2 regions of the Bacillus sp. PK5-006 genome follow, and region 1 is predicted to be linked to the other one. Evidence: a T-box and tRNA genes for the amino acid it is inferred to sense, from the RefSeq annotation. Region 1 holds a T-box; the other holds one or more tRNA genes.

Region 1 (4,363 bases):
TAGATCCACAAGCAGCCAAAGCGGCGATGCAGCAAGTCATAAAGAGCAGCAGGCCAAAGCGTTTCATTTTTTTCATCAAACCATTCCCCCTAGTGATTTAATATACGGCTTAAAAATAATTGAGCACGTTTCTCTTGCGGTTTTTCATAAAATGCAGCCGGTGTTGATTCTTCAAGAATTCTGCCTTCATCAATAAAGACAATGCGGTCAGCCACTTCGCGGGCAAAGCCCATTTCATGTGTGACGACAACCATGGTCATGCCTTCACGAGCCAGCTGCTTCATCACATCTAATACCTCGCCGATCATCTCTGGATCAAGTGCAGATGTCGGTTCGTCGAAAAGCATCACCTCCGGCTTCATCGCAAGCCCTCTTGCAATGGCAACGCGCTGCTGCTGTCCGCCCGAGAGTCGTGAAGGGTAGGTGTCTGCCTTTTCAGGAATGCCGACTTTATTTAAATAAAATTCAGCTGTTTCCTTTGCTTCTTCCTTGCTCACTTTTTTGACCTTCATCGGCGCAAGCATAATGTTTTCAAGCACCGTCTTATGCGGATAGAGGTGAAAATGCTGAAAGACCATTCCGATATTTTGCCTAACAAGATTGATGTTGGTCTTCGGATGCTGAACAGACACTTGGTTGACGAGAACTTTTCCCGCATCAATGCTTTCAAGACGATTGATACACCTGAGCATCGTGCTTTTACCAGACCCTGAAGGACCGATGATCACAACAACCTCCCCTTTTTGAATATGTAGGTTAATGTCCTTAAGTACATGGAACTGGCCATAATGCTTGTTGACTTCTTCGAATGTGATCATGAAGAACCTCCTCTTGTGTTTCATTGGCTAAAGCTAAAGTGGATTCTAGCACAACTTGTGTAAAAAGAAGTAAATGATGGAATATTTTCTGACGAGATTTTACAGCAAACAGTGACTTTGGATGGAGCTGTATGTTTCATGTGTATTCATTTTTAACAAAGTTAGGACAAATTTTATTTACGTGGATAATTGCAGAAAATGGTTAAACAATAAGAAAAGAGGTGAAAAAGGTGAAGAAACGTCCGATCCAATTTCTGATATATGCTGCAGGGGTTCTGCTTGTCCTTGCATCCTTGCTCATTTTACTGCAGCTCGACGAGTTATGGATGCCTGTTTTTTTATTGCTGAAGGCGGTTCTCATTCCGCTTCTCATCGCTATTTTTATTTCTTATCTGCTTTATCCGATTGTGGAAAGACTGCATGCACGAGGGCTGCCGAGAACAGTCAGTCTCTTACTCATCTATGTCCTGTTTTTTGGCGGGATTGGTTTTGCGGTATATAAAGGAGCGCCTGTTATGATCGCACAGTTAAATGAGCTGTCAGAACAAATTCCTGTCATCGCTGAAACGTATAATGGCGCTTTATCACATATTCATCATCATACGAGCCACTGGCCTGACGGACTTCATGACCGCTTGGACCGCTTCATTGTTCAATCGGAGACATATGCAGCCAATAGCGCTGAGCGGATGATTCTTAGCTGTAAAGTTTTATTTGATTACGCATTAGTCGCTGCACTCATCCCTTTTCTTGTTTTTTATATGGTAAAAGACATGAGTACGATGAAACGGGCGGCATGGTATTTAACGCCGCCGTCATTTAGGAAGAGGGGGCATGCCTTTGTGAAAGCAGTGGATGAATCGCTTGGTGATTATATTCGAGGGCAGCTGCTTGTCTGTTCTTTAATCGGGGGTGCAGCAGCCATTGTGCTTTGGCTTTTTCATATCCCGTATCCGCTCGTTCTTGGCATGCTGATAGGAGCAACGAACGTGATTCCGTATTTTGGACCGATAATTGGCGCAGTTCCTGCCATCTTTATTGCGTTTACCATCTCAGTGAAATCGGTCATCATCGTATTGATCACAGTAGCGGTGCTGCAATTTTTAGAGAGCAATGTCCTCAGCCCGATCATTGTAGGACGAAGTCTTCATATGCATCCTGTCGTCATTATGCTTGTCTTGCTTGCAGGAGGGGAGCTGTTTGGCTTAATTGGGATGATTTTAGCCGTTCCAGCAGCTGCGATTATCAGGGTGATCATTGTGCAATATATCCTGATGAGACGAAGCGTTCATTGACAAGACGAGCCGAGTTGTCTATAATAATTTCGATTCATACATATTGAAATTCAATGACGGACCCGAGTACGTTAAAAAGCTGTTGCAGAGAGAGGCTTTATTTGCTGAGAAAAGCCTTATCAGACCTTTAACGGAAGCTAGTCCCGAGTGCAGATAAACACTGCCGCTCTCTTCCGGCGTTATCGGATGTGAAGGTGATAGACGAATGTGTCTATAATCAGGGTGGTACCGCGAGAACATCTCGTCCCTGTGTAAGTCGTTTTGTGCTTGCATAGGGCGGGATGTTTTTTTCGTTTGTGTGGAGATTGATGAATGATAAGGGAGGATTTTTGAATGAAAACTTTAACTTCAGCTCAAGTACGTCAAATGTTTTTAGACTTTTTTAAAGAAAAAGGACATGCTGTAGAACCGAGTGCGTCACTTGTACCGCATGACGATCCGACACTTTTATGGATCAACAGTGGGGTGGCAACATTAAAAAAATACTTTGATGGCCGCGTCGTACCTGACAATCCGCGTATTTGCAACGCACAAAAATCGATTCGTACGAATGATATTGAAAATGTAGGGAAGACAGCACGTCATCACACGTTCTTTGAAATGCTTGGCAACTTTTCTATTGGTGATTATTTTAAAGAAGAGGCCATTGAATGGGCGTGGGAATTCCTCACTAGTGAAGAGTGGATTGGCTTTGATCCGAATTTGTTATCTGTGACAGTCCACCCAGAGGACGAAGAAGCATATATCCTTTGGAGAGATAAAATTGGTGTGCCTGAAGAACGTATTATCCGTCTTGAAGGCAACTTCTGGGATATTGGCGAGGGCCCAAGCGGACCGAATACAGAAATTTTCTATGACCGCGGTGAATCATACGGTGACGACATGAACGATCCAGAATTATATCCAGGCGGAGAAAACGAGCGTTATCTAGAAGTATGGAATCTCGTGTTCTCTGAATTCAACCATAATCCAGATGGATCATACACCCCACTACCGAAGAAAAACATTGATACAGGGATGGGCCTTGAACGAATGGTATCTGTCATTCAAAATGTGCCAACGAACTTCGATACAGACCTTTTCATGCCGATTATTCGTGCAGTCGAAACCATTTCTGGAGAAAGCTATGGTTTGGCGAAGGAAAAAGATACAGCATTTAAAGTCATTGCTGACCATATCCGGACAGTTGCCTTTGCTGTAAGTGACGGTGCGCTTCCTTCCAATGAAGGCCGCGGATATGTATTAAGACGTTTGCTGCGCCGAGCTGTGCGTTATGCAAAAACGATCCATATCCACCGTCCGTTTATGTATGATTTAGTGCCAGTTGTTGCTGAGATCATGAAGGATTTCTACCCAGATGTACAAGCAAAAGAAGAATTTATTGCGAAAGTCATCAAAAACGAAGAGGAACGTTTCCACGAAACACTGAACGAAGGGTTAGCTATTTTGTCAGAAGTGATCAAAAAAGAAAGAGACAAAGGCAGCTCACAGATTTCAGGTGAAGATGTATTTAAGCTGTATGACACGTATGGATTCCCTGTCGAGCTGACAGAAGAATACGCAGAAGATGAAAACATGACAGTTGATCGAGAAGGCTTCCAAGCGGAAATGGAGAAGCAGCGTGAACGGGCAAGAAATGCGAGACAAGATGTCGGCAGTATGCAGGTTCAAGGCGGCGCTTTAGGCGATATTAAAGTGGAAAGTACCTTTGTTGGCTACGAAAATTTAACTGCGGAAACTCGCATTATCGAATTGCTTCAAAATGGTGAACTTGTCTCTGAAGCACATGAAGGAGACACGGTGCAAATCTTGTTAGATGAAACGCCTTTCTATGCGGAAAGCGGCGGACAAGTAGCGGATAAAGGAACACTAAAAAGTGCAGAAGCCATCATTGAGATCAAAGATGTGAAAAAAGCGCCAAACGGTCAGCATGTCCATGAAGGAGTCGTTGTAAGCGGTACGGCTCAAAAAGGTCTCGAGGTCACTGCAGAAGTGGAATCGGCTCTTCGAAAAGGGATTGTCAAAAACCATACAGCGACACACCTTCTGCATCAGGCGCTCAAAGATGTATTAGGAAGCCACGTAAACCAAGCAGGTTCATTGGTAAATGAAAACAGACTTCGCTTTGATTTCTCTCACTTTGGACAAGTGACGAAAGAAGAATTGTCTCAAATTGAAAAAATCGTCAACGAAAAAATTTGGGAAGGTATCTCTGTTGCCATTGACTTGAAACCAATTGCTGAAGCAAAA
Region 2 (4,363 bases), 350 kb from region 1:
GAAAATGAAGAAAGTGCTGCGTACGATGGAGAGGATGCCTACCAAGACGTAGAACGCTACGGAAACTCTGAGACCCCGTCTGATATGGAATTCCCTCCTCTGACATACGATGATGTATATACACAATCAGAAGATGAAGATTATGTAGAGGACTACGAAGGATTCGCAGCTGCTGATATTGAAGGAAAAGCAAGCAAGGTGTATCCGAACAAAGCACACGAGGCCTATGAAGAAGCACTAGACGAAGAAGGTGTCATGACGGTATTTGGTGACTTGAAACCGTACGAGGAAGAACCTTATACAGAAGAAAATCATTAGTCCCCTCATATTGGGGGCTTTATGTTTATATCATGTAATTATTGGGAAATCATTTTAAGAGTGAATTTGATTGGAGGAGATTCTTGATGGCTAGAAAAAGTATCATTTGGGCGATTGTCGTCTTCTTTATTACATACGCACTATTCTCTATTGCCGGATTCTTGTTCCCCGTCGACAGAGAATGGTATGACGCATTGAATAAACCAAAATGGACGCCTGGTGGCGGTGTGATCGGTGCTGTGTGGGCTGTCTTATTTGCACTCATCTCATTGTCCGCAGCGATCATTTATGGAAAATATGGATTCCAAAAAATCACTTTACCATTTTGGATTCTTTTCCTTTTAAATTATGTTTTAAATCAAGCCTTTAGCTTTTTTCAATTTACACAAAAGGATTTGTTTGTAGCTACAATCGACTGCCTTCTCGTCGCACTGACAGCACTTGCACTTGTCATCGTCTCACGTAAACTAAGCAAAGTCGTTCCAATTTTACTGATTCCATATGTCTTATGGGGCTTCTTTGCCACATACTTGTCTTATACGATCTATTCCATGAATATGTAAAAAAAGACCGCCATGATGCGGTCTTTCGTTTTGGAGAAAATAAAAAAGAGATCTTTGACAAGATCTCTTTTAAAAATGACCCGTACGGGATTCGAACCCGTGTTACCGCCGTGAAAGGGCGGTGTCTTAACCGCTTGACCAACGGGCCATATCAATGGCGGAGAAGGAGGGATTTGAACCCTCGCGCCGCTTACGCGACCTACACCCTTAGCAGGGGCGCCTCTTCAGCCACTTGAGTACTTCTCCATTTGGCTCCGCAGGTAGGATTCGAACCTACGACCGATCGGTTAACAGCCGATAGCTCTACCACTGAGCTACTGCGGAAGATCATGGTGGGCCTGAGTGGACTCGAACCACCGACCTCACGCTTATCAGGCGTGCGCTCTAACCAGCTGAGCTACAGGCCCATGAACAGATATACAAATGGAGCGGGTGATGGGAATCGAACCCACGACATCAGCTTGGAAGGCTGAGGTTTTACCACTAAACTACACCCGCAAAAATATGTATGGGGCGATTGATGGGAATCGAACCCACGAGTGCCAGAGCCACAATCTGGTGCGTTAACCACTTCGCCACAACCGCCATACTATGAATATTTTTATAAAAGTGGCTCGGGACGGAATCGAACCGCCGACACACGGATTTTCAGTCCGTTGCTCTACCAACTGAGCTACCGAGCCAAGTATTCTTTTGAAAAATGGCGGTCCGGACGGGACTCGAACCCGCGACCTCCTGCGTGACAGGCAGGCATTCTAACCAACTGAACTACCGGACCATTTTGGTTGCGGGGGCAGGATTTGAACCTGCGACCTTCGGGTTATGAGCCCGACGAGCTACCGAACTGCTCCACCCCGCGATGATATGGGTTTTAAAAAATATGGCGGAGGAAGAGGGATTCGAACCCCCGCGGGCTTTGACACCCCTGTCGGTTTTCAAGACCGATCCCTTCAGCCGGACTTGGGTATTCCTCCGTATAGATGGTGGACCTTGTAGGACTCGAACCTACGACCGGACGGTTATGAGCCGTCTGCTCTAACCAACTGAGCTAAAGGTCCTTTATAGCGGCGGAGGGGATCGAACCCCCGACCTCACGGGTATGAACCGTACGCTCTAGCCAGCTGAGCTACACCGCCATGATCAAATTAATCTTTTAAAAAGTGGAGCCTAGCGGGATCGAACCGCTGACCTCCTGCGTGCAAGGCAGGCGCTCTCCCAGCTGAGCTAAGGCCCCATAAAAGATGGTCGGGAAGACAGGATTCGAACCTGCGACCCCTTGGTCCCAAACCAAGTGCTCTACCAAGCTGAGCTACTTCCCGATCTTAATGGCGCGCCCGAGAGGAGTCGAACCCCTAACCTTTTGATCCGTAGTCAAACGCTCTATCCAATTGAGCTACGGGCGCTTATTTATAATGCCGAGGGCCGGACTTGAACCGGCACGGTAGTCACCTACCGCAGGATTTTAAGTCCTGTGTGTCTGCCAATTCCACCACCCCGGCGTGGATGGTATAAGCGGAAGACGGGATTCGAACCCGCGACCCCCACCTTGGCAAGGTGGTGTTCTACCACTGAACTACTTCCGCATTACAGGATTTCTTTATTTTATTTGGCAATGCGGGTGAAGGGACTTGAACCCCCACGTCATAAAGACACTAGATCCTAAGTCTAGCGCGTCTGCCAATTCCGCCACACCCGCATGAAACATGGTGAGCCATGAAGGACTCGAACCTTCGACCCTCTGATTAAAAGTCAGATGCTCTACCAACTGAGCTAATGGCTCGCTTTAAAAGCGACTTGTCTATCTTACCATATGAAAGTGGTGCCGGCAAGAGGACTTGAACCCCCAACCTACTGATTACAAGTCAGTTGCTCTACCAGTTGAGCTACACCGGCTTTATCTATCCTAACATTATGTAAGAATAAATATGGTGGAGGATGACGGGCTCGAACCGCCGACCCTCTGCTTGTAAGGCAGATGCTCTCCCAGCTGAGCTAATCCTCCACTATGTAGGAATCTCTCGATCCGACAAAGATTATTATATACAGGTTTTAATCATTTGTAAAGGCTATATTAAAAAAATTTTATTTCAATTTTCATTGCGTATTTCTTTTAACAAATGATCGTCATTTCACCTATTCAAACAGCTGCTGTTCCGTTCAGCAGCTGAACTTCTCTCTTCTATATTCTCTTTTAAAACGTTCGATTCCTTCAGAAATATTAGCAGTCCCTCATTTTTATACTTTAATGATATATGTAATCTCTTTAGCCGTAAGCATTTATAAAAATCATATAGGCTTACACATCTTTAATTTCCCTATATAAGCTGATACTCTGTCTCTCTATTGTTTTTATAGCTAATGTTTTATGCGATAGGCTCATTTTCCTCTTTATATCCAAGTATTTCACACGCTGCTTGTGGACATAAAATGAAGCCACGATCTTTTATCAAACAAGTGAATGTATGTACCCTCAACTTGCACAAAAAAGACCAGTTCCGACTGGAACTGATCCTTATAGAAGCTTGGCGGCGTCCTACTCTCACAGGGGGAAACCCCCAACTACCATCGGCGCTGAAGAGCTTAACTTCCGTGTTCGGTATGGGAACGGGTGTGACCTCTTCGCTATCGCCACCAAACCTGATGGAGAGAATGTTCTCTCAAAACTAGATAACAATGTTCATGCTTCACATTAGAATATAGGTTAAGTCCTCGATCTATTAGTATCTGTCAGCTCCACGTGTCACCACGCTTCCACCTCAGACCTATCAACCTGATCATCTTTCAGGGATCTTACTTCCTTGCGGAATGGGAAATCTCATCTTGAGGGGGGCTTCATGCTTAGATGCTTTCAGCACTTATCCCGTCCGCACATAGCTACCCAGCGATGCCCTTGGCAGAACAACTGGTACACCAGCGGTGCGTCCATCCCGGTCCTCTCGTACTAAGGACAGCTCCTCTCAAATTTCCTGCGCCCGCGACGGATAGGGACCGAACTGTCTCACGACGTTCTGAACCCAGCTCGCGTACCGCTTTAATGGGCGAACAGCCCAACCCTTGGGACCGACTACAGCCCCAGGATGCGATGAGCCGACATCGAGGTGCCAAACCTCCCCGTCGATGTGGACTCTTGGGGGAGATAAGCCTGTTATCCCCGGGGTAGCTTTTATCCGTTGAGCGATGGCCCTTCCATGCGGAACCACCGGATCACTAAGCCCGACTTTCGTCCCTGCTCGACTTGTAGGTCTCGCAGTCAAGCTCCCTTGTGCCTTTACACTCTGCGAATGATTTCCAACCATTCTGAGGGAACCTTTGGGCGCCTCCGTTACATTTTAGGAGGCGACCGCCCCAGTCAAACTGCCCACCTGACACTGTCTCCCTGCCCGATAAGGGCAGCGGGTTAGAAGGTCAATACAGCCAGGGTAGTATCCCACCGATGCCTCCACCGAAGCTAGCGCTCCGGTTTCCAAGGCTCCTACCTATCC

What was found. A T-box is a leader RNA that pairs with one kind of tRNA and senses whether it is charged. The one in region 1 lies ahead of alaS (alanine--tRNA ligase), so its partner is inferred to be a tRNA-Ala.
Region 2: it has a tRNA-Ala gene. The T-box ahead of alaS (alanine--tRNA ligase) is inferred to sense a tRNA for this amino acid. The anticodon was not compared.

What each region holds. Positions count from the first base shown of each region.
Region 1 covers NZ_CP096414.1:1,301,219-1,305,581, forward strand. Annotated here, with positions in the region: gene M1D84_RS06650 (transporter substrate-binding domain-containing protein) at 1-76, opposite strand, end outside; gene M1D84_RS06655 (amino acid ABC transporter ATP-binding protein) at 90-818, opposite strand; gene M1D84_RS06660 (AI-2E family transporter) at 1,049-2,113, shown strand; T-box leader at 2,158-2,365, shown strand; gene alaS (alanine--tRNA ligase) at 2,447-4,363, shown strand, end outside.
Region 2 covers NZ_CP096414.1:953,022-957,384, reverse strand. Annotated here, with positions in the region: gene M1D84_RS04935 (TraR/DksA C4-type zinc finger protein) at 1-318, shown strand, start outside; gene M1D84_RS04930 (TspO/MBR family protein) at 405-881, shown strand; tRNA gene M1D84_RS04925 (tRNA-Glu) at 958-1,029, opposite strand; tRNA gene M1D84_RS04920 (tRNA-Ser) at 1,037-1,127, opposite strand; tRNA gene M1D84_RS04915 (tRNA-Asn) at 1,131-1,205, opposite strand; tRNA gene M1D84_RS04910 (tRNA-Ile) at 1,212-1,288, opposite strand; tRNA gene M1D84_RS04905 (tRNA-Gly) at 1,306-1,379, opposite strand; tRNA gene M1D84_RS04900 (tRNA-His) at 1,391-1,466, opposite strand; tRNA gene M1D84_RS04895 (tRNA-Phe) at 1,492-1,564, opposite strand; tRNA gene M1D84_RS04890 (tRNA-Asp) at 1,583-1,659, opposite strand; tRNA gene M1D84_RS04885 (tRNA-Met) at 1,664-1,740, opposite strand; tRNA gene M1D84_RS04880 (tRNA-Ser) at 1,763-1,855, opposite strand; tRNA gene M1D84_RS04875 (tRNA-Ile) at 1,863-1,939, opposite strand; tRNA gene M1D84_RS04870 (tRNA-Met) at 1,944-2,017, opposite strand; tRNA gene M1D84_RS04865 (tRNA-Ala) at 2,043-2,115, opposite strand; tRNA gene M1D84_RS04860 (tRNA-Pro) at 2,124-2,200, opposite strand; tRNA gene M1D84_RS04855 (tRNA-Arg) at 2,208-2,284, opposite strand; tRNA gene M1D84_RS04850 (tRNA-Leu) at 2,295-2,380, opposite strand; tRNA gene M1D84_RS04845 (tRNA-Gly) at 2,393-2,464, opposite strand; tRNA gene M1D84_RS04840 (tRNA-Leu) at 2,495-2,577, opposite strand; tRNA gene M1D84_RS04835 (tRNA-Lys) at 2,586-2,661, opposite strand; tRNA gene M1D84_RS04830 (tRNA-Thr) at 2,699-2,774, opposite strand; tRNA gene M1D84_RS04825 (tRNA-Val) at 2,808-2,883, opposite strand; rRNA gene rrf (5S ribosomal RNA) at 3,402-3,517, opposite strand; rRNA gene M1D84_RS04815 (23S ribosomal RNA) at 3,579-4,363, opposite strand, start outside.